Regions from separate parts of the Streptomyces sp. NPDC049577 genome, predicted to be linked through region 1. Evidence: predicted binding sites of a transcription regulator. Region 1 holds the regulator's gene; each other region holds the start of a gene.
What was found. The regulator HrcA, encoded in region 1, represses chaperone genes, less so after heat shock. The targets are predictions, from matches to a motif close to TTNGCACTCNGNNNNNCNGAGTGCNAA.
Positions count from the first base shown of each region.

Region 2: the regulator HrcA is predicted to act here: its motif matches at 3,151-3,177, upstream of groL (chaperonin GroEL).
Region 3: the regulator HrcA is predicted to act here: its motif matches at 4,574-4,600, upstream of groES (co-chaperone GroES).

Region 1 covers NZ_JBFAPH010000106.1:1,144-10,906, reverse strand. Annotated here, with positions in the region: gene AB0K09_RS14525 (FtsX-like permease family protein) at 1-755, opposite strand, end outside; gene AB0K09_RS14520 (ABC transporter ATP-binding protein) at 779-1,531, opposite strand; gene AB0K09_RS14515 (class I SAM-dependent methyltransferase) at 1,731-2,363, opposite strand; gene AB0K09_RS14510 (hypothetical protein) at 2,451-3,428, opposite strand; gene AB0K09_RS14505 (16S rRNA (uracil(1498)-N(3))-methyltransferase) at 3,710-4,459, opposite strand; gene AB0K09_RS14500 (nitronate monooxygenase) at 4,456-5,535, opposite strand; gene dnaJ (molecular chaperone DnaJ) at 5,730-6,869, opposite strand; gene hrcA (heat-inducible transcriptional repressor HrcA) at 6,870-7,886, opposite strand; gene AB0K09_RS14485 (MBL fold metallo-hydrolase) at 8,094-8,855, shown strand; gene AB0K09_RS14480 (DUF3097 domain-containing protein) at 8,889-9,728, shown strand.
Region 2 covers NZ_JBFAPH010000054.1:7,891-17,653, reverse strand. Annotated here, with positions in the region: gene AB0K09_RS09640 (glucosyl-3-phosphoglycerate synthase) at 1-409, opposite strand, end outside; SAM riboswitch class I at 552-694, shown strand; gene thrC (threonine synthase) at 712-1,992, shown strand; gene AB0K09_RS09630 (MoaD/ThiS family protein) at 2,049-2,324, shown strand; gene AB0K09_RS09625 (cold-shock protein) at 2,750-2,953, shown strand; gene groL (chaperonin GroEL) at 3,306-4,928, shown strand; gene AB0K09_RS09615 (serine/threonine-protein kinase) at 5,051-6,745, shown strand; gene AB0K09_RS09610 (DNA repair helicase XPB) at 6,891-8,543, shown strand; gene AB0K09_RS09605 (hypothetical protein) at 8,556-8,912, opposite strand; gene AB0K09_RS09600 (hypothetical protein) at 8,984-9,109, opposite strand; gene AB0K09_RS09595 (ATP-binding domain-containing protein) at 9,391-9,763, shown strand, end outside.
Region 3 covers NZ_JBFAPH010000030.1:8,348-18,110, forward strand. Annotated here, with positions in the region: gene AB0K09_RS06430 (LysR family transcriptional regulator) at 1-576, opposite strand, end outside; gene AB0K09_RS06435 (SDR family oxidoreductase) at 692-1,465, shown strand; gene AB0K09_RS06440 (ester cyclase) at 1,574-2,284, shown strand; gene groL (chaperonin GroEL) at 2,396-4,024, opposite strand; gene groES (co-chaperone GroES) at 4,119-4,427, opposite strand; gene AB0K09_RS06455 (polysaccharide deacetylase family protein) at 4,695-5,507, opposite strand; gene AB0K09_RS06460 (transglycosylase SLT domain-containing protein) at 5,651-6,394, opposite strand; gene AB0K09_RS06465 (flavoprotein) at 6,713-7,243, opposite strand; gene AB0K09_RS06470 (class I SAM-dependent methyltransferase) at 7,298-8,485, shown strand; gene AB0K09_RS06475 (LysE family translocator) at 8,583-9,206, shown strand; gene AB0K09_RS06480 (DUF1707 domain-containing protein) at 9,211-9,763, opposite strand, start outside.

The DNA of each region.
Region 1 (9,763 bases):
ACGAGCGGCCCGGCCAGGGCGACCGCGACCAGCAGCACCAGCGAGCCGAACAACGCCGCCTGCCCCGCCTTGTCCATCTGCTCCGCCGGCCGGGTCGCGGCCAGCCGCAGCAGCAGGCCGCCGCCCACCAGCGCGCCGATTCCGGCGATCAGGCGTGGCGCACCCGTCCGCCCGTGCTCGGTCGAGCTCGCGGTGAGGGCGGCCGCGGGCGCGATCCGGGAGATCCGCCGGGCCGCGACGGCCGAGGCCACCAGCCCGACGACGAGCGCCGCGGCCAGCGCGACCAGCATCGGCACCGGTGTTCCCGGCACCCGCACGCCCGGCGCCGCCATTCCCCGCCGCTGGAGCTCGGCGAGGAAGCGGCGGGCCGCCACCGCGCCGGCGGCCCAGCCCGGCGCGGCCACCAGCAATGTGGTCGCGACGACCTGGCCCCGGACCAGCCGCCGCGCCTGACGGGGCGTCGCCGCGATCGTGCGCAACAGGGCCAGTTCGCGGTGCTGCCGGCGCAGGGCGAAGCCCAGCGCGTTGACCACGACGAAGAACGCGACCAGCACGGCGATCTCACCGAACGCCCCGGCGATCACCGCCAGTCCGGGCCCGGCGGCCGCCTTCCGGACGGCCGCGGGCGTGGTGGCATCGGCGGCGAAGAGCGAGCCGAACAGCGTCACGGTGGCGATGGCGAGGAAGAGCGCGACCGCCAGGCCGGCGAAGGCGGCCGGACGCCGGCGCAGCTGCCCGAGGGCGATCGAGGCGATCGAGGTCATCGAAGTCATCGCGCTCACCCGCCCAGCCTGCTCAGGCGTTCGCCGACCTGGGCGGCGGTGGGCCGGTCGAGCTCGTCCACCACCACGCCGTCGGCGAGCAGCAGCACCCGGTCCGCGTACCCGGCGGCGACCGGGTCGTGGGTCACCATCACACAGGTCCGGCCGTCCCGGTCCACACCGGCGCGCAGCAGGGCGAGGATCTCGTGGCCGGTGGCCCGGTCGAGCGCGCCGGTCGGCTCGTCGGCGAACAGCACCTCGGGGCGGGAGACCAGCGCCCGGGCGATCGCCACGCGCTGCTGCTGACCGCCGGACAGCTGCCCGGGCCGGTGCCGCTCGCGCCCGGCCAGTCCCACCCGGGCGAGCGCGTCCAGCACCCGGCCCCGGTCGGGCCGCTCGCCGGCCAGCCGGCCGGGGAGCTCGACGTTCTGCGCGACCGTCATCGCCGGCATCAGGTTGAACGCCTGGAACACGAACCCGACCCGGCTGCGCCGCAGCTCCGCCAGCCGCCGCTCGGGCAGCCGGGACACCTCCGTACCGCCCCACCAGACGGAGCCCCGGGTGGGCCGGTCCATCCCCGCCAGACAGTGCAGCAGGGTGGTCTTGCCGGAGCCCGACGGGCCCATCACCGCCGTGAACGTCCCGGGCGCGAGGGCCACCGACACCCCGCGCAACGCCCGCACGGCGGCACTGCCACGCCCGTACTCACGATGCAGGTTCTCCGCCCGGGCGGCGGTTGCCGTCCCGGTGTCCGTCGCTGTCTCAGCCATGCGTTCATCCTCGGCGGACGGCGCCCGGCGATCGATCGTGCGGGCCCCCGGACCGGGGGTGCGGGAAACCGAACCCCTTGCCGGGGGATCGCGGCGAACGCGTCGGTCGCGGTGACCGTGGATGCCTCCGGAGCCTCGCCGCGGTGGCTCGCCACGGTGGCTCGCCGCCATGGCGGCGGAAGATCTCACGCGCCTCGGCTCAGCGCATGATCAGGTGCCCCCGGCGGTACCGTTCCCCCTCGCACGGCTCGCGCAGCATCCGGCCGACCTCGACGAACCCGGCCTCGCCGGCCAGCGTCGCGAGCTCCTCGACCGGCCAGCGGTAGGCCGTCGTCACCTTGTGGTCGAACGGCGTGACCGGCTCGCCCTCCGACTCGAAGAAGGCCAGCAGGAGAGGGCCGCCGGGCGCGAGCACCCGCCGGAATTCGGCCAAGTACGACGGCACGTACCGCGGTGGGGTGTGGATGACCGAGTACCAGGACACGATGCCGCCCAGCTCGCCGTCGGCCAGGTCCAGGGCGTCCATGGAACCGACCTCGAACCGCAGGTCCGGGTAGGTCGCGCGAGCGATGTCGATCAGCGCCGGGGACAGGTCGACGCCGAGGACGTCCAGCCCGAGGTCCCGCAGGAGCGCGGTCACCTGCCCGGGACCGCACCCCAGCTCGGCGACGGGCCCGGCATCGCCGGCCCGCGCGTACTCGGCGAACGCCGCGAGCACCGCGCGGTCCAGCGGAAGCGGGTCGAGCGCGTTGCGGGCGAAGGCGGCGTACCGGTCCGCCAGGGCGTCGTAGGCGTATGCTGTCGCACTCAGGTGCGAGGAGGCTTCGGTCACGAGCGAGGACCCTAGCCGGACACGACGGCGGCCGTGGGCCGGCCGCCGTCGCGCCGGTCCGCCGTTTGCCAGCGCATCACCCCCGCGCTAGGCCGTCTCGTACGCGGCCAGCCCGCTCTTGAGCTCCACGAGCGTCTTCTCCGCCAGGTCGTGCAGGAACTCCGGGCAGACCCACGCGTCCAGCGGCTCGTACTCCTGGTCCGCCTCGCCCTCCTCGTCCTTCTCGTCCCAGCCGTCGTACTCCGAGATCTCGGCCCGGCCGCCGGGGCTGCGCAGCAGGTAGCCGACCTGGTTCGTCCAGTCCGGGTCGCCGGTGTCGGGGTGCTCGCCGGGGGCGTGGGTGCAGGGGCGGTCGTCCAGCAGGGAAACGGCCTTCTCGATCCCCTCGATCATCGCGTCCAGCACCCCGCGGTCCGTGATCCTCTCCGAGGTCGCGTACCAGCACGTGGCGTTCATGGTGACGAGGTAGCCGGCCAGCTCGCCACGGGTGGGAAGGTACGGGTGGTCCTCGGCCTCGTCGGTGAGCACCTCGTGCGGGTCGCAGTAGGGGTAGTCGTTCACGATGCCCGAGAGGGTCCTGATGTAACTGCGGTGGTGCTCCGGCGCCCCCACCGGTATGCGGCGCACCGTGAAGGGGGCGATCACGTCCACCGCGACCCGGGCCCACCCCGCCACGTTGACCGGGCACAGCACCTGCTCGTCAGCCGTGGTCAGCAGCCCGGTGTCGAACGTCCAGATGTCGTCCTCCAGCAACCCCACCTGGGCCTCGTACGGGTGCTCCTCGTGCTCGCACGGGCGTCCGCCCAGTTCCTTCGCCGCGGCGCGCAGGGCGGCGAGGGCCGCCTCCTCGGCCGCCCGCTCCGGGCGCCAGGCCAGATAGCCCGACAGGGCGACCAGCCCCGCCACCCACACGTGGGCGTGCTTCCCGCCCGGGTCGGCGGCGAGGCCGCTCGCGCACTGCATGACGAGCGGGTCCGCCTGCTGTGCCGGGGAGTTCCTGGCGATGCGCCGCCAGGCGTCGGCGAGCTGGTCCGGGGCGGGGGTGAGGTCGGTCGTGTCGATCATGATGTGCACGACGACGGCCGGACCCCCGCGGTTCCGGCACGCTTGCGGTAGGTCTGGGACGCCGGGGGGCCGTACGCCTCCACCGGGACGTCCCGGACCTACCGCAACCGGAAAGCCACCCAGGCAGGGTCGGCTGGCTGGAGATGCCGAAGGCGCGGCGCGCCTCGCCGTACCACGGTGCCCGGCGCCGGCCGTCGCAGAGCCCGTTCCATGTCCACCTGCGAGAACGTCACCGAGTCACGCGCTCGTAGTCCTGCGCACGCAGCTGCGCTGCCGTGCCGTCAGTCCCAGCGCCCCGAGCGCCCCAGGAGCAGGGCCGTGGCCGCCGTGCCGGCCGTGGACGTGCGGAGCACGCTCGCGCCCAGGCGGTACGGGCCCGCACCCGCCTCCGCGAAGACGGCGAGTTCCTCGGGCGAGACGCCACCCTCGGGGCCGACGACGAGGACGATGTCACCGGCGGGCGGCAGCTGGGCCGTGGCGAGCGGGGTGCTGCCCTCCTCGTGGAGGACGGCGGCGAAGTCCGCCCCGGCGAGGAGCTCGGCCACCTGTCGCGTCGTCATGAGGTCGGCCACGGAGGGGAAGCGGAGGCGGCGCGACTGCTTGCCGGCCTCGCGGGCCGTCGAGCGCCACTTGCCGAGGGACTTCAGGCCGCGCTCGCCCTTCCACTGGGTGACGCAGCGCGAGGCCGCCCAGGGGACGACCGCGTCGACGCCCGTCTCCGTCATGGTCTCGACGGCGAGTTCGCCGCGGTCGCCCTTGGGCAGGGCCTGTACGACCGTGATGCGCGGCTGCGGCTCCGGCTCGGAACGGACGGTGGTGACGGATACGTCGAGGCGGTCCTTGCCCTCGACGGCGGCCACCGTGCCGTACGCGCCGGTGCCGGCGCCGTCCGTGAGGACGATCTCCTCGCCGACGCGCAGCCGGCGCACGGAGACGGCGTGACGGCCCTCGGGGCCGTCGAGGGAGAAGACCGTGCCGGGGAAGACGCCGGTGAGGGCGTCCTCTTCGACCACGAAGACCGGCGCTGTCATGAAGGCTCACTCTCTCGGATGGATCGCGTCGACGCCGCCTGCGCGGCCGCCAGTTCGGCGACCAGCGTGCCGACCAGTTCTGCCGCCGGCAGCGTCCGGGCCAGCCGGTGGCCCTGCCCCGCCCACAGGTTCATCGCCTGCGGGTCCCCGGCCGCCGCGGCCGCCTTGCGCAGGCCCGCGGTCAGATAGTGGACCTGCGGGTACGCGGCGGGGGCGTACGGGCCGTGCTCGCGGATGAACCGGTTCACCAGACCGCGGGCCGGGCGGCCGGAGAAGGCCCGGGTCAGCTCGGTGCGGACGAACAGCGGGTCGGTCAGGGCCTGTTTGTGCAGGGGGTGGGCGCCGGACTCGGGGCAGGGCAGGAAGGCCGTGCCGAGCTGGGCGGCGCGGGCGCCGGCCGCGAGGACGGCGGCGATGTCGGCGCCGCGCATCAGCCCGCCGGCGGCCATGAGCGGCAGCGGCACGCTCTCCCGGACCTGGGCGAGGAGCGCGAGCAGCCCGAGGCCCGCACCCGCGCCGTCGGCGTGCGGGTCGTCGTGGTGGGTGCCCTGGTGGCCGCCGGCCTCCACGCCCTGGACACACAGGGCGTGCGCGCCGGCCTCATGGGCGGCGAGCGCCTCGTCGGCCGAGGTCACGGTGACGACCGTGAACGTACCGGCACGGGCGAGCGCGTCGAGGTCCGCGGGCGAGGGGCAGCCGAAGGTGAACGAGACGACCGGGACGGGGTCGTCGAGGAGGATCGCCAGCTTGGCGTCGTACGCGTCGTCGGCACTGCGGTCCCAGTCGCCCAGCGGGGTCTCGTACCAGGTGGCCTCGCCGGCCAGCTGCTCGGCGTACACCTCGACGGCGGCCGGGTCGGCGGCCGGGGGCTGCGGCATGAACAGGTTGACGCCGAAGGGGCGGGCGGTACGGGCGCGGAGCTGCTTGATCTCCTCGTACATGGCGGCCGGGGTCTTGTAGCCGGCGGCGAGGAAACCGAGGCCTCCGGCGTCGGAGACGGCCGCGGCGAGGGACGGGGTCGAGGCACCGCCGGCCATGGGGGCCTGCACGATCGGGTGCGGGAACTCGAAGGCCATGAGCACATCGTGTCACGTTTCCCCCGGGGGCTCGGCCCCCATGAACGCCGGACGGGCCGGTGTGCACCGGCCCGTCCGTCACAGCGAATCGCTCAGCGCCCGTTGAACGCGTCCTTCAGCCGCGAGAACAAGCCCTGCTGGCCCGGCTCACTGTGCCCGCCCGGGGGACAACCCCCGAACCCCCGGCCGCGCGCCTACCGTCCGTTGAACGCGTCCTTGAGTCGCGAGAACAGCCCCTGCTGGCCCGGCTTGAACTCGCCCAGCGGGCGCTCCTCGCCGCGCATCTTCGCGAGCTGGCGCAGGAGTTCCTCCTGCTGCGGGTCGAGCTTGGTCGGGGTGGTGACCTCGACGTGGACGACGAGGTCGCCCCGGCCGCCGCCGCGCAGGTGGGTGACGCCGCGCTGGTGGAGCGGGATGGACTGGCCGGACTGGGTGCCCGGGCGGATGTCGATCTCCTCGACGCCGTCGAGCGTCTCCAGCGGCACCTTCGTGCCCAGCGCGGCCGCGGTCATGGGGATGCTGACCGTGCAGTGCAGGTCGTCGCCGCGGCGCTGGAAGACCGGGTGCGGCTTTTCGTGGATCTCCACGTACAGATCGCCGGCCGGGCCGCCGCCGGGACCGACCTCGCCCTCGCCGGCGAGCTGGATGCGGGTGCCGTTGTCGACACCGGCGGGGATCTTGACGGTGAGGGTGCGGCGGGAGCGGACCCGGCCGTCGCCGGCGCACTCCGGGCACGGGGTGGGCACGACCGTGCCGAAGCCCTGGCACTGCGGGCAGGGGCGGGAGGTCATGACCTGGCCCAGGAAGGACCGGGTGACCTGGGAGACCTCGCCGCGGCCACGGCACATGTCACACGTCTGGGCGGACGTGCCGGGGGCCGCGCCCTCGCCGCTGCAGGTGCCGCAGACGACGGCGGTGTCGACCTGGATCTCCTTGGTCGTGCCGAAGGCGGCCTCGTTGAGGTCGACCTCGATACGGATCATGGCGTCCTGGCCGCGCCGCGTGCGCGAGCGCGGGCCGCGCTGGGCGGCCTGGCCGAAGAACGCGTCCATGATGTCGGAGAAGTTGCCGAAGCCGGCGCCGAAGCCGCCGGCGCCCGCACCCGCGCCGCCCGAGGCGGACAGCGGGTCCCCGCCGAGGTCGTAGACCTGCTTCTTCTGCGGGTCGGAGAGCACCTCGTAGGCGGCGTTGATCTCCTTGAACCGCTCCTGCGTCTTCGGGTCCGGGTTCACATCCGGGTGCAGCTCGCGCGCGAGACGGCGGAAGGCCTTCTTGATCTCGTCCTGCGAGGCGTCACGCCGTACACCCAGGACCGCGTAGTAGTCCGTCGCCACTTACGACTCCGCCAGGATCTGTCCGACGTAACGTGCCACTGCGCGTACCGCTCCCATCGTTCCGGGGTAGTCCATGCGGGTCGGTCCGACCACGCCGAGTTTGGCGACTGCCTCGTCGCCCGAACCGTAGCCGACGGCGACGACCGATGTGGAGTTCAGACCCTCGTGGGCGTTCTCATGACCGATGCGCACGGTCATGCCGGGGTCCCTGGTCTCGCCGAGCAGCTTGAGCAGGACGACGTGCTCCTCCAACGCTTCCAGCACGGGCCGGATCGTCAGCGGGAAGTCATGCCCGAATCGGGTGAGATTGGCGGTGCCGCCGATCATCAGCCGCTCCTCCGTCTCCTCGACCAGCGTCTCCAGGAGGGTCGCCAGCACGGTGGAAACGGTTCCGCGGTCGTCCTGCTCGAAGGATTCCGGGAGGTCCTGCACCAGTCGCGGCACATCCGTGAAGCGGCGGCCGACGACCCGGCTGTTGAGCCGGGCCCGCAGGTCGGCCAGCGACTGCTCGCTGACCGGCGCGGGGCAGTCGACCATGCGCTGCTCGACCCGGCCCGTGTCCGTGATGAGCACGAGCATGATGCGGGACGGGGAGAGCAACAGCAGCTCCACATGGCGCACGGTCGAACGCGTCAGCGACGGGTACTGCACGACCGCGACCTGCCGGGTCAGCTGCGCCAGCAGCCGGACGGTGCGCGCCACGACGTCGTCCAGGTCGACCGCGCCGTCCAGGAAGTTCTGGATGGCGCGCCGCTCGGCGATCGACAGCGGCTTGACGTCGGCCAGCTTGTCGACGAAGAGGCGGTAGCCCTTGTCGGTCGGGATGCGGCCGGCGCTGGTGTGCGGCTGGGCGATGAAGCCCTCGTCCTCCAGGGCGGCCATGTCGTTGCGCACGGTGGCCGGGGAGACGCCGAGCTTGTGCCGCTCGGTGAGGGCCTTGGAGCCGACCGGCTCCTCGGTGCCCACGTAGTCCTGGACGATGGCGCGCAACACCTCGAGCCTGCGTTCGCTCAGCATCGCGCGCACCTCCAGTCCAGCGGGTCCAGCAGTCGTACGGGGTTCTCCAGGACCTCTTCCTTTGGCACTCAGTGGTCACGAGTGCCAGAACCCGTTGCCAGTGTACGGCCGGTCACCACGACGAGGGCAAGGGCCGTCCTCGTCACGGGCGGTCCGGACCGCCGTCCGGCCGGGCAACGGTACTCCTCTCCGGCTAGCGTCTGCCCCATGGAACACGACGGGGTACGTGAGGGTGCTCACGGCTGGGAGCGGCTGGCGCCGGGCGTCGCCCGCCGCAGGCTGCCGGGCTGGGACGCCACGGTCGGCGCGATCGCGGGCGGGACGGGCCTGATGGTCGTGGACACCGGCTCCTCACTGCGGGAGGGCGTGGAGATCCGCTGCGAGGTGACCGCGCTCTTCGGGCGCGAACCGGTGGAGACGGGCAGCCACGCAGTGACGCATATCGCACTCACCCACCCCCATTTCGATCACATCCTGGGGACCGCCGCCTTCTCGGGCGTGCAGGTGTACGGGGCCGTCGGACTCGACGACATGCTGGCGCGCGAGCGCGACGAGGTGCGGTGGGACGCGGTACGGCACGGGGTTGACGCGGAGGAGGCGGCGGAGGCCGTCGATCTGCTCGTACGCCCGCAGCACACGGTCTCCGGCGAGGTCGCCGTGGACCTGGGCGGCGGCCGGCGCGTGCTGCTCGCCAACGTGGGCCCCGGGCACACCGCGTACGACCTCGCGGTGCTGGTGCCCGGCGGCGACGGGCCCGCCGTCGTCTTCTGCGGTGACCTCGTCGAGGAGTCCGGCGAACCGCAGGCCGGTCCGGACGCCCTCCCGCACGCCTGGCCAGCGGCCCTGGACCGGCTGCTGTCGCTGGGCGGCGAGGACGCGCTGTACGTGCCCGGGCACGGGGCCGTGGTGGATGCGGAGTTCGTGCGGAGGCAGCGTGACGCGTTGGCGGAGCGCTTCGGGGCGTCGTGACCGGCGCCGCGATCATGATCCACAATGGCGCGCATGCGGAGCAGCCGACAGTACGACCCTGATCTGACCCCGCCGTGGAAGCGGACGCAGCCGGTTCCCGAGGTCGCGGCCGAGCTCGACCTGGTGGTGGAGGAGGTCACGACCGGCTTCTGCGGGGCGGTCGTGCGGTGCGAGAAGACGGCGCAGGGGCCGGTGGTCACGCTGGAGGACCGCTTCGGCAAGTGCCGCGCCTTCCCGATGGAGCCGCGGGGCTTCCTGCTGGAGGGGAGGGTCGTCACGCTCGTACGGCCCTCGGCCGGGGTCCCTGCGGGACCGGCCCGTACGGCGTCCGGCTCGCTGGCTGTCCCCGGCGCCCGCGCCCGGGTCGCGCGGGCGGGCCGCATCTACGTCGAGGGGCGGCACGACGCGGAGCTCGTCGAACGGGTCTGGGGCGACGACCTGCGCATCGAGGGTGTGGTCGTGGAGTACCTGGAGGGCGTCGACGACCTCCCGGAGATCGTCCGGGCCTTCGGCCCCGGGCCGGACGCGCGGCTGGGCGTGCTGGTGGACCACCTGGTCCCGGGCTCGAAGGAGTCGCGCATCGCGGCGTCCGTCACGGACGAGCACGTGCTCGTCGTCGGGCACCCGTACATCGACGTGTGGGAGGCCGTGAAGCCGGCGTCGGTGGGGATTCCGGGGTGGCCCCGGGTGCCGCGGGGCGAGGACTGGAAACGAGGGGTGTGCCGGGCGCTGGGGTGGCCGGACCACACGGGGCGCGCGTGGGCGCGGATCCTGGGGTCGGTGCGGAGCTACAAGGACCTGGAGCCGGCGCTCCTCGGGAGGGTCGAGGAGCTCATCGACTTCGTGACCGCGTCAAGCGATTCCTGCCCCTGACCCGCCCCTTCCCGGTTCTTCGGGGGCCCAGCCCC
Region 2 (9,763 bases), on a different contig from region 1:
CCGGGGAGAACTCGCGGAGGTCCGCGTCGACGAAGCAGACGACGTCGCCGGTCGTCGCGAGCAGCGACCGCCACAGCACCTCGCCCTTGCCGGGCAGCGCCGGCAGCCGCGGCAGCACCTCGTCCCGGTGCACGACCCGCGCCCCGGCGGCCGCGGCCTCCTCACCCGTACGGTCGGTGGAACCCGAGTCCAGCACCACCAGCTCGTCCACCAGCGGCACGGCCTCGGACATCAGCTCGCGCCGGACGGTGGCCACGATCGCGCCGACCGTCGCCTCCTCGTTCAGCGCCGGCAGCACGACGCTGACCGTGGTGCCCGTCGCGGCCTTGGCGGCGAGGAGCCGGTCGAGCGGACGGTCGGCCGCGACCCAGGACCGCCGTTCCAACCAGCGCTCCACCTCTTCCAGCACGTGTACCGCTCCTCGCATCTCGCGCTTCGGACGACCCCTCTTCCGGGCCGGTTTCGTCGGTTACAGTCTTGAACAACGCGGACGCCCCCCGCATGCCGGGGTCGTCGTGCGCACAAACGCCGGGTCCCCGACCCGGCCATACCGCTCATCCAGAGGGGCAGAGGGACACGGCCCGTTGAAGCCCCGGCAACCCTCCAGCCGATCTCCCGGTCACCCGGCGAGGCTCCCGGCGGGGAAGGTGCCAATTCCGTCTCGCGGCGAGGTGCGCCGCGAGGAAGATGAGGAGAAAGGGCCTCGCCTCCATGGCTGTCCAAGCCGTTGAAAGCCGTACCGTCACCTCCCCCGTTCCCTCCTTCGGCCCCGCCGTCGCGCTGTCCTGCCGCGAGTGCGGTGAGCGCTTCGGGCTCGGCCCGGTCTTCGCCTGCGCCTCCTGCTTCGGCCCGCTGGAGGTCGCCTACGAGCTCCCCGCCGGCGACCCGGAGGCGCTGCGGCGCCGCATCGAGGCCGGCCCGGCGAACATCTGGCGCTACGCGCCGCTGCTGCCCGTCCCCGCCGACGTCGCGGAGAAGCCGAACCTCGGCCCGGGCCTCACCCGGCTCGTCGAGGCCGGCAACCTCGCCCGCGAGCTGGGCGTGACCGGCGGTCTCTACGTCAAGGACGACTCCGGCAACCCCACGCACTCCTTCAAGGACCGCGTCGTCGCCATCGCCGTCGAGGCCGCCCGCGCCTTCGGCTTCACCACCCTCTCCTGCTCCTCCACCGGCAACCTCGCCGGCGCGGTCGGCGCCGCCGCCGCCCGCGCGGGCCTGCGCTCCTGCGTCTTCATCCCGCACGACCTGGAGGCGGGCAAGGTCGTCACGGCCGCCGTCTACGGCGGGGACCTCATCGCCATCGAGGGCACCTACGACGACGTCAACCGCTTCTGCTCCGAGCTCATCGGCGACCCGCTCGGCGAGGGCTGGGGCTTCGTCAACGTCAACCTGCGCCCCTACTACGGCGAGGGCTCCAAGACGCTCGCCTACGAGATCTGCGAACAGCTCGGCTGGCGGCTGCCGGACCAGATCGTCGTCCCGATCGCCTCCGGCTCCCAGCTCACGAAGATCGACAAGGGGCTGCGGGAGCTGATCGCCCTGGGCCTGGTCGAGGACCGCCCCTACCGGATCTTCGGCGCCCAGGCGGAGGGCTGCTCGCCGGTCTCCCGCGCGTACAAGGAGGGGCACAACGTGGTGCGCCCCGTGAAGCCGGACACCATCGCGAAGTCCCTCGCGATCGGCAACCCGGCGGACGGGCCGTACGTCCTCGACATCGCCCGGCGGACCGGGGGAGCCGTGGAGGACGTCACGGACGAGCAGATCGTCGACGCGATCCGGCTGCTCGCCCGCACGGAGGGGATCTTCGCGGAGACGGCGGGCGGGGTGACGGTCGGCGTCACCCGCAAGCTGATCGAGGACGGGGTCCTCGACCCCTCCCTGACCACGGTCGTCCTCAACACGGGCGACGGCCTGAAGACGCTGGACGCGGTGGCCTCCGGCCCCACGGCGACGATCCGGCCGTCGCTCGAGGCGTTCCGCTCCCTGGCCTGAGCCCGGCCCGGCCGGCCGGCCCGCACCCGACGACCACCGAACCCCCGGAGACCCCCATGAGCGTCACAGTCCGCATCCCCACGATCCTGCGCACCTACACCGCCGGCAAGGCCGAGGTGCCCGCCGAGGGCGCCACCCTCGCCGATGTGATCGCCTCCCTGGAGACGAACCACCCCGGCATCGGCGCCCGCATCCTGGACGACGCCGGCAAGCTGCGCCGCTTCGTCAACGTCTACGTGAACGACGACGACGTCCGCTTCGGCGGCGGGCTCGCCGCGCCCACGCCGGACGGCGCCGGCGTGTCGATCATCCCCGCCGTCGCCGGCGGCTGAACCACAGGTAACGCCTTTCACGGGCGGTTCCCGCGGACATTCCCGAATCGCCCCGGCCGGAAAACGGACGGGGCGATTCCGGCTGTTGGAGCGCGATACAGTTGGGGCGTTCCCCCTCCGGTGTCACCACCGAACGCATATGAGAACCCGTCAAGTTGTGCCGGAAACAGGTGCGCGATTTGTCGGGTTGGTTGGCCTTTGCCCGGTCCGAGTTGCCCGTAAAACTCCGGGAACCGGTGCTTTTTTCCGATCGGCCGCGCCCGGAATTCTCGTCCGACTGACCTGTTGCAGACGGCATCCGTGCAGATACATTCAGCCGCGGTCGACGCGTTCCGGCGCACACCTCCGTCCTGTCCGGGGGTGAGGTCTGACCCGGGTCCGCGAAGTGCGGTCCTGTGCAAGGGCCAGTAATAGGGGAGTTAGGCATGGCTCAGGGCACCGTCAAGTGGTTCAACGCGGAGAAGGGGTACGGCTTCATCGCGGTCGACGGTGGTGCGGATGTATTCGTCCACTACAGCGCGATCCAGATGGACGGCTACCGCACCCTCGAGGAGGGGCAGCGGGTCGAGTTCGAGATCTCGCAGGGCCAGAAGGGGCCGCAGGCGGACATGGTCAAGGTGACCGCCTGACCGGTGCGCATCGACCACCGGCTCACTGAAGCTCGCCGAGGGGCCCGCGCCGGGAGGCGCGGGCCCCTCGTGCGTGCGCGCGGCCCTTGGCGGCCCCTCGCGGCCGCGCGCGTGTGTCGCGCATGCGTGGTCCGGCACGGGGGCAGGGATTGGGGGACCCGCTTGCACTCGCAGGTGCCGAGTGCTAACTATTGGCGTTAGCACTCTCCGGTCGAGAGTGACAGATTTGGACCGTCGGTGAGGTCCGCAGGCCCGGCGGGGCAAGGAACCGCCTGGTCCGCAGGCCGTCCGTCGCGGGCGCCAGCGCGGTCCGGAGCATCTCACCCCGTCCCGTCTGGGAGGACCACTTCACATGGCCAAGATCATCGCGTTCGACGAGGAGGCACGGCGCGGTCTCGAGCGCGGGATGAACCAGCTCGCCGACGCCGTCAAGGTCACCCTCGGCCCCAAGGGTCGCAACGTCGTCCTCGAGAAGAAGTGGGGCGCCCCCACGATCACCAACGATGGTGTCTCCATCGCCAAGGAGATCGAGCTCGAGGACCCGTACGAGAAGATCGGCGCCGAGCTGGTCAAGGAGGTCGCGAAGAAGACGGACGACGTCGCCGGTGACGGCACGACGACCGCGACCGTCCTCGCCCAGGCGCTGGTCCGCGAGGGTCTGCGCAACGTGGCCGCCGGTGCCAACCCGATGGCCCTGAAGCGTGGCATCGAGAAGGCCGTCGAGGCCGTCTCCGGCGCGCTGCTCGAGCAGGCCAAGGACGTGGAGACCAAGGAGCAGATCGCCTCCACCGCCTCCATCTCCGCCGCCGACACCCAGATCGGCGAGCTCATCGCCGAGGCCATGGACAAGGTCGGCAAGGAAGGCGTCATCACCGTCGAGGAGTCCCAGACCTTCGGTCTGGAGCTGGAGCTCACCGAGGGTATGCGCTTCGACAAGGGCTACATCTCGGCGTACTTCGCCACCGACATGGAGCGTATGGAGGCGTCCCTCGACGACCCGTACATCCTGATCGTCAACTCCAAGGTCTCCTCGGTCAAGGACCTGCTGCCGCTCCTCGAGAAGGTCATGCAGTCCGGCAAGCCGCTGCTGATCATCGCCGAGGACGTCGAGGGCGAGGCCCTGTCGACCCTGGTCGTCAACAAGATCCGTGGCACCTTCAAGTCCGTCGCCGTCAAGGCCCCGGGCTTCGGCGACCGCCGCAAGGCCATGCTCGGCGACATCGCCATCCTCACCGGTGGCACGGTCATCTCCGAGGAGGTCGGCCTCAAGCTGGAGAACGCCGGTCTCGACCTGCTCGGCCGCGCCCGCAAGGTCGTCATCACCAAGGACGAGACGACCATCGTCGACGGTGCCGGTGACAGCGACCAGGTCCAGGGCCGCGTCAACCAGATCCGCGCCGAGATCGAGAACAGCGACTCCGACTACGACCGCGAGAAGCTGCAGGAGCGCCTGGCGAAGCTGGCCGGCGGCGTGGCCGTCATCAAGGCCGGTGCCGCGACCGAGGTCGAGCTCAAGGAGCGCAAGCACCGCATCGAGGACGCCGTCCGCAACGCGAAGGCGGCCGTCGAGGAGGGCATCGTCGCCGGTGGTGGCGTGGCCCTGCTCCAGGCCTCCCAGGTGTTCGAGAAGCTGGAGCTCGAGGGCGACGAGGCCACCGGTGCCAACGCCGTCAAGCTGGCCCTGGAGGCCCCGCTGAAGCAGATCGCCGTCAACGGTGGTCTCGAGGGCGGCGTCGTCGTGGAGAAGGTGCGCAACCTGGCCGTCGGCCACGGTCTGAACGCCGCCACGGGCGAGTACGTCGACATGATCGCCGAGGGCATCATCGACCCGGCGAAGGTCACCCGCTCCGCCCTGCAGAACGCCGCGTCCATCGCCGCGCTGTTCCTGACCACCGAGGCCGTCATCGCCGACAAGCCGGAGAAGGCCGCCGCGGCCGCTCCGGGCGGCATGCCGGGCGGTGAGATGGACTTCTGATCGACCTCACCGGTTGATCGACCGTCCTGATCGCCGGGGCGGCACCCCTCTCCCAGGGGGTGCCGCCCCGGCGGCGTTTACCCTGGTGCCGCCAGGGTGACGACCACGAACGGAGCGAGCCGGTGACAGCGGGGGAGGCGGGCGGCAACGAGCTGGTCGGACAGGTGCTCGGCGGGCGCTACCGGGTGACCGCGCCGATCGGGCGCGGCGGCATGGGCGTCGTCGCCCGGGCGGTGGACGAGCTGCTGGGCCGCGAGGTCGCCGTCAAGATCCTCCGCGTCTACACGGACGCCTCCGGCCCGGAGCTCGCGGACCTGCGGGCCCGGATGCAGCGGGAGGCGCAGGCCGCCGCCCGCATCCGGCACGGCGGCGTGGTCACCGTGCACGACGTGACCGAGGACCAGGGCCTGCCGGTCATCGTCATGGAACTCGTCGACGGCCCCTCGCTCGACGACGTGCTGGCGGAGCGCGGCAGCCTGGAGCCGCGCGAGGCCGCCGCCATCGGCGCCAAGCTGATGGACGCGCTCGGCGCCGCGCACCGGGCCGGCGTCCTGCACCGGGACGTCAAGCCGGCGAACGTGCTGCTGGAGCGCGGCGGCAGGGTCGTGCTGACCGACTTCGGCATCGCCACCATGGAGGCGTCCGACGAGGACGCCATGACCAGGCTGACCCAGAGCGGCCAGATCATCGGCTCCATCGACTACCTCCCGCCGGAGCGGGCGCAGGGCAGGGAGCCCGGTCCGGCGTCGGACATCTGGTCGCTGGGCATGACGCTGTACGCGGCGGTGGAGGGCGCCTCGCCGTTCCGCCGCACCTCGGTGTGGTCCACGATGACGGCCATCGTCAACGAGCCCCTGCCGGAGCCGCGCCGCGCCGGCCCGCTCACGCCGGTGCTGCGGGCACTGATGGCGAAGGAACCGGAGCACCGGCCGAGCGCGGAGCAGGCGCGGCGGATGCTGGAGGAGGTGGCCGCGGGCGGGACCCCGGACCCCGCGCCGGCGCCCACCGCCGCGGTGTCGCCGCTCCCACCACCGGGGTTCGGCGCGGCACCACTGCCGCAGGCGGCGCCGCAGCCGTTCCCGCAGCCGTCGCCGCCATCCTTCCCGCAGCCTGCCGCGCAGCCGTTCCCGCAGCCGTCGCCGCCATCCTTCCCGCAGCCTGCCGCGCAGCCGTTCCCGCACCCGTCTCCGCACCCGTTCCCGCAGCCACCGCCCACCGGCTACGGGCCGCCGCCCGGCGTTCCGGCCCCGGATCCGGCTCCCGGCCGTTCGCGCGGCCGCGGCCGTGTCGTCATCGCGGCGGCGGCCGCCGCCGTGCTCGCGGGCGGCGGCGTCACGTACGCCTTGATGGACGGCAACGGCAGCACGAACGTGGCGAACGCGGCCCCGGCGGTGAGCACCTCCTCCGCCGGCAAGGCATCCCCGTCCCGGAGCGCCCGCGGCAAGCCGTCCGCCACCCCGTCGCAGCACCCGAGCCGGACACCGGCCGCCAGGCCCAGCGCCACCCCGCACGCGTCCCCGTCCGCGTCGGCCAAGCCCAGCGCCGTGTCGAAGAGTTGCACCGGCTGGAGCCACCAGGACCCGCACCCGGGCACGTACGGCTACCTGTCGGGCAGCTACCACCTCCAGACGGGCCCGTACGAGAGCTGCCCGTCGGTGACCCTGGCCAAGACCGGGACGAAGCTCTGGTACCACTGCTCCGTCGTGAACGCGTACGGCCACACGTGGACCTACGTCCGCGTGGAGGGCACGAAGACCGCGGGCTGGATGTCCAACGACAACCTGACCCGCCAGACCGGACCGTCGACGCGCTGCTAGCGCGAAGGGATTCCGGCGTTGCCGGGGCGACGCCGGACTCCTCACCTGTGGACCCGGCCGCCGCGTTCCTCCGGGGACGAAGCCACGACGGCACCGCACCCTCATGCGGCACACTGGAGGTTTAGCCGTACCGAAAGGGTGACGCGTGAACGGCCCCCTCATTGTTCAAAGCGACAAGACCCTGCTGCTGGAAGTGGATCACGAGCAGGCCGATGCCTGCCGTCGTGTCATCGCGCCCTTCGCCGAGCTGGAGCGGGCGCCGGAGCACATTCATACGTACCGGGTGACGCCCCTCGGGTTGTGGAACGCGCGGGCCGCCGGGCATGACGCCGAGCAGGTGATCGACGCTCTCGTCTCGTACTCGCGCTACCCCGTGCCGCACGCGCTGCTCGTGGACGTGGCGGAGACCATGGCGCGGTACGGGCGGCTGCGGCTGCTGAAGCACCCGACGCACGGGCTGGTGCTGGAGAGCTCGGACCGGCCGGTGCTGGAGGAGGTGCTCCGGTCGAAGAAGATCCAGCCGCTGGTCGGGGCGCGGATCGACGACGACACCGTCGTCGTGCATCCCTCCGAGCGCGGGCAGATCAAGCAGGTGCTGCTCAAGCTGGGCTGGCCGGCCGAGGACCTGGCCGGGTACGTGGACGGTGAGGCGCACCCCATCGAGCTGCGCGAGGACGGCTGGGCGCTGCGCCCGTACCAGCGGCAGGCGGTCGACGGCTTCTGGCACGGCGGGTCGGGCGTGGTCGTGCTGCCCTGTGGCGCGGGCAAGACGCTGGTCGGGGCGGGCGCGATGGCGGAGGCCAAGGCGACGACGCTGATCCTGGTGACGAACACGGTCTCCGCGCGGCAGTGGAAGCACGAGCTGGTGAAGCGCACCTCGCTGACCGAGTCGGAGATCGGCGAGTACAGCGGGACGCGGAAGGAGATCCGTCCGGTCACCATCGCCACGTACCAGGTGCTGACGACGAAGCGGAAGGGCGTCTACCCGCATCTGGAGCTGTTCGACTCCCGGGACTGGGGCCTGGTGGTCTACGACGAGGTGCATCTGCTGCCGGCGCCGGTCTTCAAGTTCACCGCGGATCTCCAGGCGCGGCGGCGGCTGGGGCTGACCGCGACGCTGGTGCGCGAGGACGGGCGCGAGTCGGACGTCTTCTCGCTCATCGGGCCGAAGCGCTTCGACGCGCCGTGGAAGGAGATCGAGGCCCAGGGCTACATCGCCCCGGCGGACTGCGTCGAGGTGCGGGTGAACCTCACCGACTCGGAGCGGCTGACGTACGCGACGGCCGAGACGGAGGAGAAGTACCGCTACTGCTCGACGACCGACAGCAAGCGCCGGGTCACCGAGGCGCTGGTCCGCCGGCACCGGGGGGAGCAGACGCTGGTCATCGGGCAGTACATCGACCAGCTCGACGAGCTGGGCGAGCATCTGGGCGCGCCGGTCATCAAGGGTGAGACGACGAACGCGCAGCGCGAGAAGCTGTTCGACGCCTTCCGGGCGGGGGAGCTGAACGTGCTGGTCGTCTCCAAGGTCGCGAACTTCTCGATCGACCTTCCGGAGGCGACGGTCGCGATCCAGGTGTCGGGCACGTTCGGGTCGCGGCAGGAGGAGGCGCAGCGGCTGGGCCGGGTGCTGCGGCCGAAGGCCGACGGGCACGAGGCGCGCTTCTACTCGGTCGTCGCCCGCGACACCGTGGACCAGGACTTCGCGGCGCACCGCCAGCGCTTCCTGGCCGAGCAGGGCTACGCGTACCGGATCGTCGACGCGGACGAGCTGCTGGCGGGGGAGGAGACCGTCTGATCGCGGAAGCGGTCAGCCGGTGGGCAGGTTCGCGAGGATGCCGAGGGTCGCGAGGCCGGCGAGCGCCGAGAAGAGGGCCGCGAGCACGCGGCCCTCGCGGCAGGACCGGCGTGAGGGCAGGGCCCAGGTGACGATCAGGAGCGCCACGGCGATCAGCCAGACCACGGGCGCGGTGGCCAGGGAGTCGTTCAGCGCGGCGGAGCAGTGGTCGGGGCCGCAGCTGTCGGTGGCCATCGGGGAGAGGCCGATGAAGAAGAGGTCGATGGCCAGCAGCGGCAGCAGGAGCACGGCGGTGATGGCGCGGACGGTCCAGGCCGTGCGGTCGCGGTCGCGGTCGAGGCCGGGGTCGTGGGTGAGCGGTGTGGTCATGGGCTCATCCCATCAGCGGGCCCGGGCGCCCCGGCACGGCTGAGCTACTCAGCTCGTACCGGTGTAGGTACTCAGATCGCGGGGCGTTCGTTCGCGTGCTGGCCCAGGAGGACGACGCTCACGGCCGCGCCGGCGAAGGCCTTGAGGGCGCGCAGGGCGCTGGTGAGGGGGGAGGCGGGGGCGTTTTCCGAAGTCATGTCTCCATGGTCGCCGCGCCGCGGGCGCCCCGCATCGGCCTGCCGGTGTAAAACGCGGGGCCGGGCGCTACGACCCCAGGATCATGGCGACCCCTACGGGAGGTGGAGGGCGACCCCGAGGGTGCCCGGGGGCCGGTGCGAAATTCGTTCGCGCGCCGGTGGCCCGCTGATTAAAATCCCGTCTCTTGCCGCCTCCCGCCGCCCCGCGCCGGGAGCGCTGCCGACCGGACGGAAACCGGCGGTGTTCCCGATCATCCCGCCGAACGTCCGGAGGTTTCGTCGTGCCCGCGCCGCAGTCCCCCCTCGATCCCCTCCAGCGTGAGCGCGAGCACCTCGCGGCGTCCCGGTCCGCGTTGCGGGCCATGCGGGAGGATGTCGAGGCGCTCGACATCAAGGACGTCACCGCCAACTGGGTCAACGCCGCCGTGTTGCAGCGGCAGATCGAGGACCGCATCACGGCCCTCGCCGATCTGGCGCACACCCCGTTGTTCTTCGGCCGGCTCGATTATCTGCACGCCCCGGGCGCGGATCAGGCCGAGGGGGCCGAGGGCGAACGTTTCTACATCGGCCGGCGGCATGTGCACGACGCCGAGGGCGATCCGATGGTCATCGACTGGCGCGCGCCGGTCTCGCAGCCGTTCTACCGGGCGTCGA
Region 3 (9,763 bases), on a different contig from region 1:
CACCACACCGATCAGACGATCCGTCAGCAGCGGGCGCACCACCAGGTCGTCCCGGCCCCAGGGGCCCTCGGGCCCGGGCAGGGCCCCGACCTCGGGGGTGCCCGGCCCGGTGTCGCGCACGTCGGGGTAGCGGAAGGCCAGCGCGATCTCGCACTCTCCCTCGCGCAGCATCTCCACCGAGCGCGGCGGCTCGGCCTCCACGAGCGAGACCCGGGTCCCCGGGTGGGCGGCCCGCATCTCCGCGAGCGCGCTCGGCACCAGCGTCGAGCTGGCGCTGGGGAAGGAGACCAGGCGCACCCGCCCGGCGCGCAGCCCGGCGATCGCCGCGATCTCCTCCTCGGCGGCCGTCAGCCCGGCCAGGATCCCCGCGGCATGCCGCACCAGCGCCTCGCCGGCCTGGGTCAGCCGCATTTCGCGGCCCGTGCGCACCAGCAGCGGCGTGCCGGTGGACTGCTCCAGGGCCTTCATCTGCTGGCTGACGGCGGGCTGGGTGCACCCCAACTCCCGCGCCGCCGCCGAGAACGAGCCGGTCGCGGCCACGGCGCGGAGCACCCTGAGATGACGAGCCTCGATCATACGGCCGAGCATAAGCGAAGCTTGGGGTGAAAAGGGAAGCCCCAAGCTGCCACCGGGGGGTGGGGAGGGGCCGGGATGGTCTTCACGGGGGGCCGCCGAGCACTAACGTTCCCGTATGACGACTGCACTGATCACGGGAGCGACGGCCGGCATCGGCGCGGCCTTCGCGCGGCGGCTGGCGGCCGACGGAAAGAACCTGGTGCTGGTGGCCCGCGACGAGAAGCGGCTGAGCGAGCAGGCGACCGAGCTCCACGACCGCCATGGCGTGGAGGTCGAGGTGCTCCGCGCCGATCTCGCGGAGGACGAGGGCATCGAGGCCGTCGAGGCACGGCTCGCGGACCGCAAGCACCCGGTGGATCTGCTGGTCAACAACGCCGGCTTCGGCCACAAGGGCCGCTACCTCGAGGTGCCGATGGCGGACGAGCTGCGGATGCTCAAGGTGCACTGCGAGGCGGTGCTGCGGCTGACCTCGGCGGCGTCCGCCGGGATGCGGGAGCGCCGGCGCGGCGGGGTGATCAACGTGGCGTCGGTGGCCGCCTTCGTGCCGCGCGGCACCTACGGGGCGAGCAAGGCGTGGGTCGTGCAGTTCACCCAGGGCGCCGCGCGGGACCTGGCGGGCAGCGGGGTGCGGCTGATGGCGCTGTGCCCCGGTTTCGTGCGCACGGAGTTCCACCAGCGGGCCGGGATGGGCACCGACAACGTCCCCGGCTGGCTGTGGCTGGACGCCGACCGGCTGGTCGACGCGGCGCTGAAGGACCTGGCGCGCGGCAGGTCGCTCTCCGTCCCGGACCCGCGCTACAAGGCGCTGACCGGCCTGATGAAGCTGGCCCCGCGCCGGGCGGTCTCGCGGGCGAGCGCGACGACGGGCCGCAAGTACGGGCCGAACTGACGGGGGCGGCGGCCGCCGCGGGGCAGGAGCGCTCCCGGGCGACGGGAAGCCGGGACATCCCAGGGCTAACCTGGACGTATCACCCGGCCGTACCCCCCGGGAGGCGTCATGACCTTCGTACAGCTCATCGACTGCAGGACCAGCAGGTACGACGACATGAACCGGCTCATGGACGAGTGGGTCGCCGCGACGGAGGGGAAGCGCACCGCCACCCACTCGCTCGTCGGCCGGGACCGCTCCGACGGCGATCACTTCATCGAGCTCATCGAGTTCCCGTCCTACGAGGACGCGATGAAGAACTCGAACCTCCCGGAGACCAACCGGATCTTCGAGGAGATCGTCGCGCTCTGCGACGGCATGCCGAACTTCACCGATCTCGACGTGGTCCGCGACGAGCAGCTGAACAAGGCCACCGCCCGGCGCTTCTACGACGAGGTGGCCGTCGGCGGCGACCTCGGTCTGATCGACGAGCTCTTCGCCGAGGACTACCGGGAGCACGACCTCGGCGCCTGGGAGGAGCCGGCGGACGACCGGGAGGCCTTCCGGGAGACCGTCGCCGGCTGGCGGAACGCCTTCGAGTTCCGCTTCGACCTGCACAGCCTGGTGGCCGAGGGGGACGAAGTCGTCGTCCGCTGGACCTGGCGCGGCACCCACCGGGGCGACTTCAGGGGCCTCGCGCCCACGGGCCGGCAGGCCGCGATGGACGGCTTCACGACGTTCCGGCTGGAGGACGGCCGGATCCGCGAGGGCTGGTGGACCTACGACATGCTCGGCCTGCTGCGGCAGTTGGGCGCGGTCGAGGCGCAGGCCGAGGTGTAGGCCGCGGTGCAGGCCGAGGTGTAAGCCGGGGCGCGGCCGGATACGGGACCGGGCCCGGTCCCCCTCGCGGGGTGACCGGGCCCGGGCGTCAAGTGCCGTGGACGGCTCGCGTCAGTGCGCGTGACCGTGGCCGTGGCCGTGACCGGCCTCGGCGGCCTCCTCTTCCTTCTTCTCGACGACCAGGGTCTCGGTCGTGAGCAGCAGGGAGGCGATGGAGGCGGCGTTCTCCAGGGCGGAGCGGGTGACCTTGACCGGGTCGATGACGCCGGCCTTCACCAGGTCGCCGTACTCGCCGGTCGCGGCGTTGAAGCCGTGGCCCTTCTCCAGCTCGGCGACCTTCGAGGTGATGACGTAGCCCTCGAGGCCGGCGTTCTCGGCGATCCAGCGCAGCGGCTCGACGACGGCGCGGCGGACGACGGCGACACCGGTGGCCTCGTCACCGACCTTGCCCAGGCCGCTCTCCAGCACCTTGGCGGCGTGGACGAGCGCGGAACCGCCACCGGAGACGATGCCCTCCTCGACCGCGGCGCGGGTCGCGGAGATGGCGTCCTCCAGGCGGTGCTTCTTCTCCTTGAGCTCGACCTCGGTGGCCGCGCCCACGCGGATGACGCACACGCCACCGGCGAGCTTGGCGAGGCGCTCCTGGAGCTTCTCGCGGTCCCAGTCCGAGTCGGTGGTCTCGATCTCGGCCTTGATCTGGGCGACGCGGCCCTGGACGTCGTCGGCGTTGCCGCCGCCGTCGACGATGGTGGTGTCGTCCTTGGTGACGGTCACACGGCGGGCGGAGCCCAGCACGTCCAGACCGGCCTGGTCGAGCTTGAGGCCGACCTCCTCGGCGATGACGGTGGCGCCGGTGAGGGCGGCCATGTCGCCGAGCATCGCCTTGCGGCGGTCACCGAAGCCGGGGGCCTTGACAGCCACGGCGTTGAACGTGCCGCGGATCTTGTTGACGACCAGCGTGGAGAGGGCCTCGCCCTCGACGTCCTCGGCGATGATCAGCAGCGGCTTGGAGCCACCCGCCTGGATGATCTTCTCGAGCAGCGGCAGCAGGTCGGCGATCGCGGAGATCTTGCCCTGGTGGATCAGGATGTACGGGTCGTCGAGGACGGCCTCCATACGCTCCTGGTCGGTGACCATGTAGGGCGACAGGTAGCCCTTGTCGAAGGCCATGCCCTCGGTGAAGTCGAGCTCCAGGCCGAAGGTGTTGGACTCCTCGACGGTGATGACACCGTCCTTGCCGACCTTGTCCATCGCCTCGGCGATGAGCTCGCCGACCTGCTTGTCCTGCGCGGACAGCGCGGCGACGGCGGCGATGTCGGCCTTGTCGGCGATCGGGCGGGCGCTCGCCAGCAGTTCCTCGGAGATCGCCTTGACGGCGGCGTCGATGCCCTTCTTCAGGGCGGCCGGGGAGGCGCCGGCGGCGACGTTGCGCAGACCCTCGCGGACCAGCGCCTGGGCCAGCACGGTGGCGGTGGTGGTGCCGTCACCCGCGATGTCGTTGGTCTTGGTCGCCACCTCCTTGACGAGCTGGGCGCCCAGGTTCTCGTACGCGTCGTCGAGCTCGACCTCGCGCGCGATGGTGACACCGTCGTTGGTGATGGTGGGCGCGCCGAACTTCTTGTCGATGACGACGTTGCGGCCCTTGGGGCCGATGGTCACCTTGACGGTGTCGGCCAGCTTGTTGACGCCGCGCTCGAGGGCGCGACGGGCGTCCTCGTCGAACTTCAGGGTCTTCGCCATGGTCTGCTCAGGTCCTCTCAAAAGAACCGCGCCCCCGGCGCCCGGCTAGCAGACACGGGAACCAGGGGCGCGGAACAAACAGCTTTGGGGTGAATTACTTCTCGATGATCGCGAGGACGTCGCGGGCCGAGAGAACGAGGTACTCCTCGTTGTTGTACTTCACCTCGGTGCCGCCGTACTTGCTGTAGAGCACGACGTCGCCGACGTTCACGTCGAGCGGCAGACGGTTGCCGTCCTCGAAGCGGCCCGGACCGACGGCCAGGACGACGCCCTCCTGGGGCTTCTCCTTGGCGGTGTCCGGAATGACCAGGCCAGAGGCCGTGGTCTGCTCGGCGTCGAGCGGCTGGACCACGATGCGGTCCTCGAGCGGCTTGATGGCAACCTTGGAGCTGGTGGTCGTCACGATCCGACCTCCCCCTTCGGAGATCTCACGGGGTTAACTGTCTGAGGTGGCGACCAGGTCGATCCGTCGTCGCGGGTGCCGGACCTGCCCGTCGCTGTGTTTGGCACTCGCCGTAGGAGAGTGCCAGCGCCGAGACTATGACGCGGTTAGCACTCGGTCAAGCGGAGTGCCAATTCGCCGTGCGGCGAGCCTTTGCTACCCCGCTCCCGTGCGGGGTACTCCTGACCGGGGGCTCGCGCCCCCGGACCCCCGGACGGGCCGGTTCGGCTACACGTAGTCCTCCAGGCGGGCCACCGTGAAGCCCTGGCGCTCAACGCTGCGGATCAGGTTCGCCATCATCCGGGTCATCGTCGTGCCCTTGAGCTCTGCGGGCCCGCGGAAGTGGGCCAGGATGATGTCACCCGGGCGCAGGCCGTCGCCCTCGGCGTAGCGCATGTCGTTGATCTGCATCGTCGCTTCCCACAGGACCACGGCCCGTACGCCGCAGCTGCCCGCCGCGACGAGCGTCTGCTCGTTGTAGTTGCCGTACGGCGGCCGGAAGAGGGGCGGGCGCTTGCCGAAGCGCTTGTCCAGGACGTCCTGCTGCCCGCAGATCTCGCGGCGCTGCGCGTCGGCGGAGAGGGTGCGCAGGTTGGGGTGGTCGATGGTGTGGTTCTGCACCCCGTTGCCGAGGGAGCGCAGCTGGTCGAAGTAGCCGTAGCCCGGACCCGTCCGGGCGACGCTGTCCGTCAGGAACATCGTGAACGGCAGCTTCAGGTCCCGCGCCATCTTCAGGAACTCCGGGTCCTTCTCGGCCCCGTCGTCGATCGTCACGAAGACGACCTTGTCGTTGGTCTGCACGCGCCGCACGACCGGCGGGGTGCCGCCCTCCTTGACCTTGTCGGTCAGCTTCGCGGCGGGCGGGGGCGGCGGCGCGGCGAGCGGCTCGGCGAGCCCCCACTTGCGGTACGCGGCGGCGTCCGGAGCAGCGGCGGTGGGCGGGGCGGCGGGGGCCGCCGGGTGCGCGGCCCCCGGCTTGTCCGCCCTCGCAGGCTTGCCCGAACCGGACGAACACCCGGTCAGCAGAGCGGCGAGCAGCATGGCGGCGACGGGAACAGCGCGGAAGCGGCTGGATATGGACGGGCTCACACGTCCGATTCTTGTTCATGTATGCGAAGAGCGGCACCCCTGCTCGGGGTGCCGCTCTGGTTGCCGTTTCCGGTCTTGTTGCCGTTCCGGCCGGATCAGTAGGCGGAGTTGACGTTGTCCATGGAGCCGTACTTGTCGGCCGCGTAGTTGCAGGACGCGACGATGTTGGCGACCGGGTCCCAGATGTCCCAGGAGGTGCCCTCGACGTGATACGCCTTGAACGTCGGGTCGATGATCTGCAGCAGACCCTTCGACGGCACACCGTTCACCGCGTTGACGTCCCAGTCGTTGATCGCCTTCGGGTTACCCGTCGACTCACGCATGATGTTGCGCTTGACGCCGTCGTAGGAACCCGGGATGCCCTTGGCGTGCATGATGTCCAGCGCCTGGGCGATCCAGCCCTCCAGATTGTCGCCATAGGCCTTCGGCGCCGGAGCGGCGGGCTTGGCGGGAGCGGCCTTGACCGGCTTGCGGGCCTCCGAACGGGAAGCGGCAGCCTTGACCACGCGCTCCTTGTCCGCCTTCGCCTTCGCGGCAGCATCGGCGTCGGCCTTCTTCTTCGCGTCGGCGTCCGCGGCGGCCTTCTTCACGGCAGCAGCCTCGGTCTTGCCCTGCGCGGCGGCGTCCGCGACGGCCCGGGTCAGCTCGTCCTGCTGCGTCGCACCGAACGACTCGGCATTCCAGGCAACGGTCTTCACCGGACGCGTCTCCGCAGCAGAGGCCGTGCCGGCCGAAACGGCGGCGAACGCGGCCGCCGCGATCGACGCGGCAGCGATACCGGTGGCGGAGATCTTGTGGGCCTTGGTCAGACGGGTATAACCGGAGTGGGTGGAGCGCATAACTGAGCTGAACCTCTTCCAATCGCGAACGTCGCAGTGGCCGTACCTGGCGCAAGAAAAAGCGCCGTTTCTCGGTCGACGGCGCCGTGCGACTCAGCCATTGTTAGCGGCGCCCAAAACCCCCGACAAGACTGTGACCTACGACCTCACAACGTAGAAAACCCCAGGACGAATGCCCTAAAACCGCCAAAAACGCGCGCCGCTTATCACTAGCCGAGGGCGTATGTGACCCACGCCCTATGCCCCGCCTCACACCCGGCCGCATTCCTCCTCACGCCCTGCCATTGAGCGCATGCGAATGGTCGGCGAATTCCGGCCTCAGGCCAGGGCGCCGATCGCCTCCTGCCACGGAAAGGTGCCCTGCTGCGGCGCGTGCGGGTCGTGGCCGCCCTCGCCGAGGAGTACGGTCACGCCTGCCCCGCGCAGGGTGGCGACGCTGCGGTCGAGCGCCGGGTGCGCGGCCTGGGCCGCGTTGATGTGCGGGAGGGCGACGATCGGCAGGCCCAGCCCGATCGCCTCCGTGATCAGCCCGAGGGCCAGGGTGTCGGCCGTGCCGGCCGCCCATTTGTTGAGCGTGTTGAACGTGGCGGGCGCGACCAGGACCGCGTCCGGCGGCGGCAGCACGTCGGGCTCCTGGGGCAGCTTGTACTGGTGCCGCACCGGGTGACCGGTCAGCTCGTGGAGCGTGGTGACGTCGTCCTCCAGCCAGCGGTGCGCGTAGGGGGTGAGGATCAGGCAGACGTCCCAGCCGGCCGCCTGGGCCGCGTGGATGCCGGTGGTGATCCGCAGGGCGGGCGGGGCCGCGCAGCAGACCAGGTACAGGACGCGGTGATCACGGTTGGCGGTCATGTCCGCAGTCCACCGTGTGCGGGGTGCGGCCGCAAGCGGGTCAGAATGAGACACGTGCCGAACCCCTCCGCCGATGCCTTCACCGCTCTGCTCTCCGACGAGGGCCGCGCGCTCCTCGACGGTCTGCGCGACCACGACCCCTCCCAGGAGCTGGCCACCGCCACCCGGCTGCGCCGCGAGCACCCGGCCGAGCTGGTCTCCGCCGCCCTCGGGCAGGCGCGGCTGCGGCAGCGGGCGGTGGCGAAGTTCGGGGCGGAGGACGCGTTCCGTATGTTCTTCACGCCCAACGGCGTCGAACAGGCCACCCGGGCGACCGTCGCCGCGCACCGGGCCGCCCGCCTGGCCGCGCTCGGCGTCCGCAGCCTGGCGGACCTGTGCTGTGGCATCGGTGGCGACGCGATCGCGCTGGCGCGCGCCGGCGTGTCGGTTCTGGCCGTGGACCGTGACCCGCTGACGTGCGAGGTCGCCCGGGCCAACGCGGCCGCGCTGGGACTCGCCGAGCTCATCGAGGTGCGTTGCGCCGATGTGACGGAGGTCGACACGGCGGGGTACGACGCCGTCTTCGTCGACCCGGCGCGGCGGGGCGGCCGGGGCCGGATCTTCGACCCCGAGGCGTACTCCCCGCCGCTCTCCTGGGCCGTCGAGGCGGCCCGGCGCGCCCCGCACGCCGCCCTGAAGATCGCTCCTGGTGTTCCGCACGAGGCGATCCCCGAGGACGCGGAGGCGGAGTGGATCTCGGACGGGGGTGATGTGAAGGAGGCGGTGCTGTGGTTCGGCACCGAGCCCGGCGCCCACCGCGCGACCCTCCTCCCGTCCGGTGCCACGCTCACCGGCGGCACCCTGCCCGACCCGCGGGTCCGCCCGGTCGGCCGCTATCTGTACGAGCCGGACGGCGCGGTGATCCGCGCGCACCTGGTCGCGGAGGTGGCGCGCGAGGTCGAGGGCGGTCTGATCGACGAGACGATCGCGTACGTGACGTCCGACCGCCTGGCCGCGACCCGGTACGCGACGGCCTACGAGATCACGGACGTGCTCCCCTTCAACCTCAAGAAGCTGAAGGCGCTGGTGCGCGAGCGCGGCATCGGCGTGGCGGTCATCAAGAAGCGTGGCTCGGCGATCGAGCCGGAGGATCTCCGCAAGAAGCTCAAGCTCTCGGGGCCGCACTCCTGCGTGATCATCCTGACCCGGGTCGCGGGAGCCCCGGCAATGCTGCTGGGGCAGCCGGCGGGGGCGCGGGCCTAGAGGGCGAAGGGGCCGGCAAGTCGTTTCAGCGTTGCTTCATCCTCGGATGAAGAAACGCGCGCTGGTCCTGCACGGTCGGGCGGCCGATGCTCTTTCCATGATCAGCGCGCAGGCATTGACGGGCATCGCGATCGTGGCGCTGGGGATGGTGCTCTCCCCCGGACCGAACATGATCTACCTGGTGTCGAGATCCGTGACCCAGGGACGGCGGGCGGGGCTGATCTCGCTGCTCGGCGTGGCCACCGGCTTCCTCTGCTACCTGCTGGCAGCGACGGTCGGCATCGCCACGCTCTTCGCCACGGTGCCGGCGGTCTACACGGCCCTCAAGCTGGCAGGAGCGGCGTACCTGGGGTGGCTGGCGTGGTGCACGCTGCGGCCGGGCGGTACGTCCGTCTTCGCCCCGCAGCCGCTGCCGCCGGACCCACCGCGCAAGCTGTTCACCATGGGGCTGGTGACCAATCTGCTCAACCCCAAGATCGCGATTCTCTACGTCTCGGTGCTTCCGCAGTTCGTCGACCCGGACCGGGGCTCGATCCCGGTGCAGAGCCTGGAGCTGGGCCTGGTGCAGATCGCGATCGCGATCACGGTCAACGGTCTGATCGCCTCGACGGCCGGGTCGATCGCCGGGTTCCTCCGCGACCGCCCGACGTGGCTGCGTACGCAGCGGGTGGTGATGGGGCTGGTGCTGGCGGGGGTGGCGGTACGGGTGGCCGTCGCCTGAGCCGTCACCCCCGGCGGGGCTGCTTGATCTTGATGCGGCCGGCGCGCGGGTGTCCGACGACCGTGAGCGTGGGGGCGGCCGGATCCACCGGCGCGGTGGTCTTGTCGACAATGTGGGCGGTGTTGGTGCTCGACCCGTCGATCCGCACCGCCCAGCCCTTCGGGACGATCAGCTGGATGGTGCCCGTTCCGCAGCTCGCCTCGACGGTCACCTCGCGATGCGGGCACAACGCCTCGGTGAAGTCGATGACGATGCTCAGCATCTTGCATTCGGCGCTGATCCTGCGCGGGACCGCCCACCGGCCGCTCTGCTTGATGTTGCTCAGGCTGGTCTTGAGGACGAGCGGTTCCGCGTCGGTGCGGGCAAGGCCCCCCTGCGGCAGGTCGGCCACCAGGACGTCGAGTTCGCCGTACGTCTTGGCGGCGTAGGCGCGGTCGAGCCGCTCCTCCAGCTCGGCGAGGCCGATGCGGCCGTCCCCTGCGGCGATCCGCAACTGTTCGGCCACCGACTCCCGGTCGGCGTCCCCTGCCCGGTTCGCCGGCGCGCGCTCCCCATCG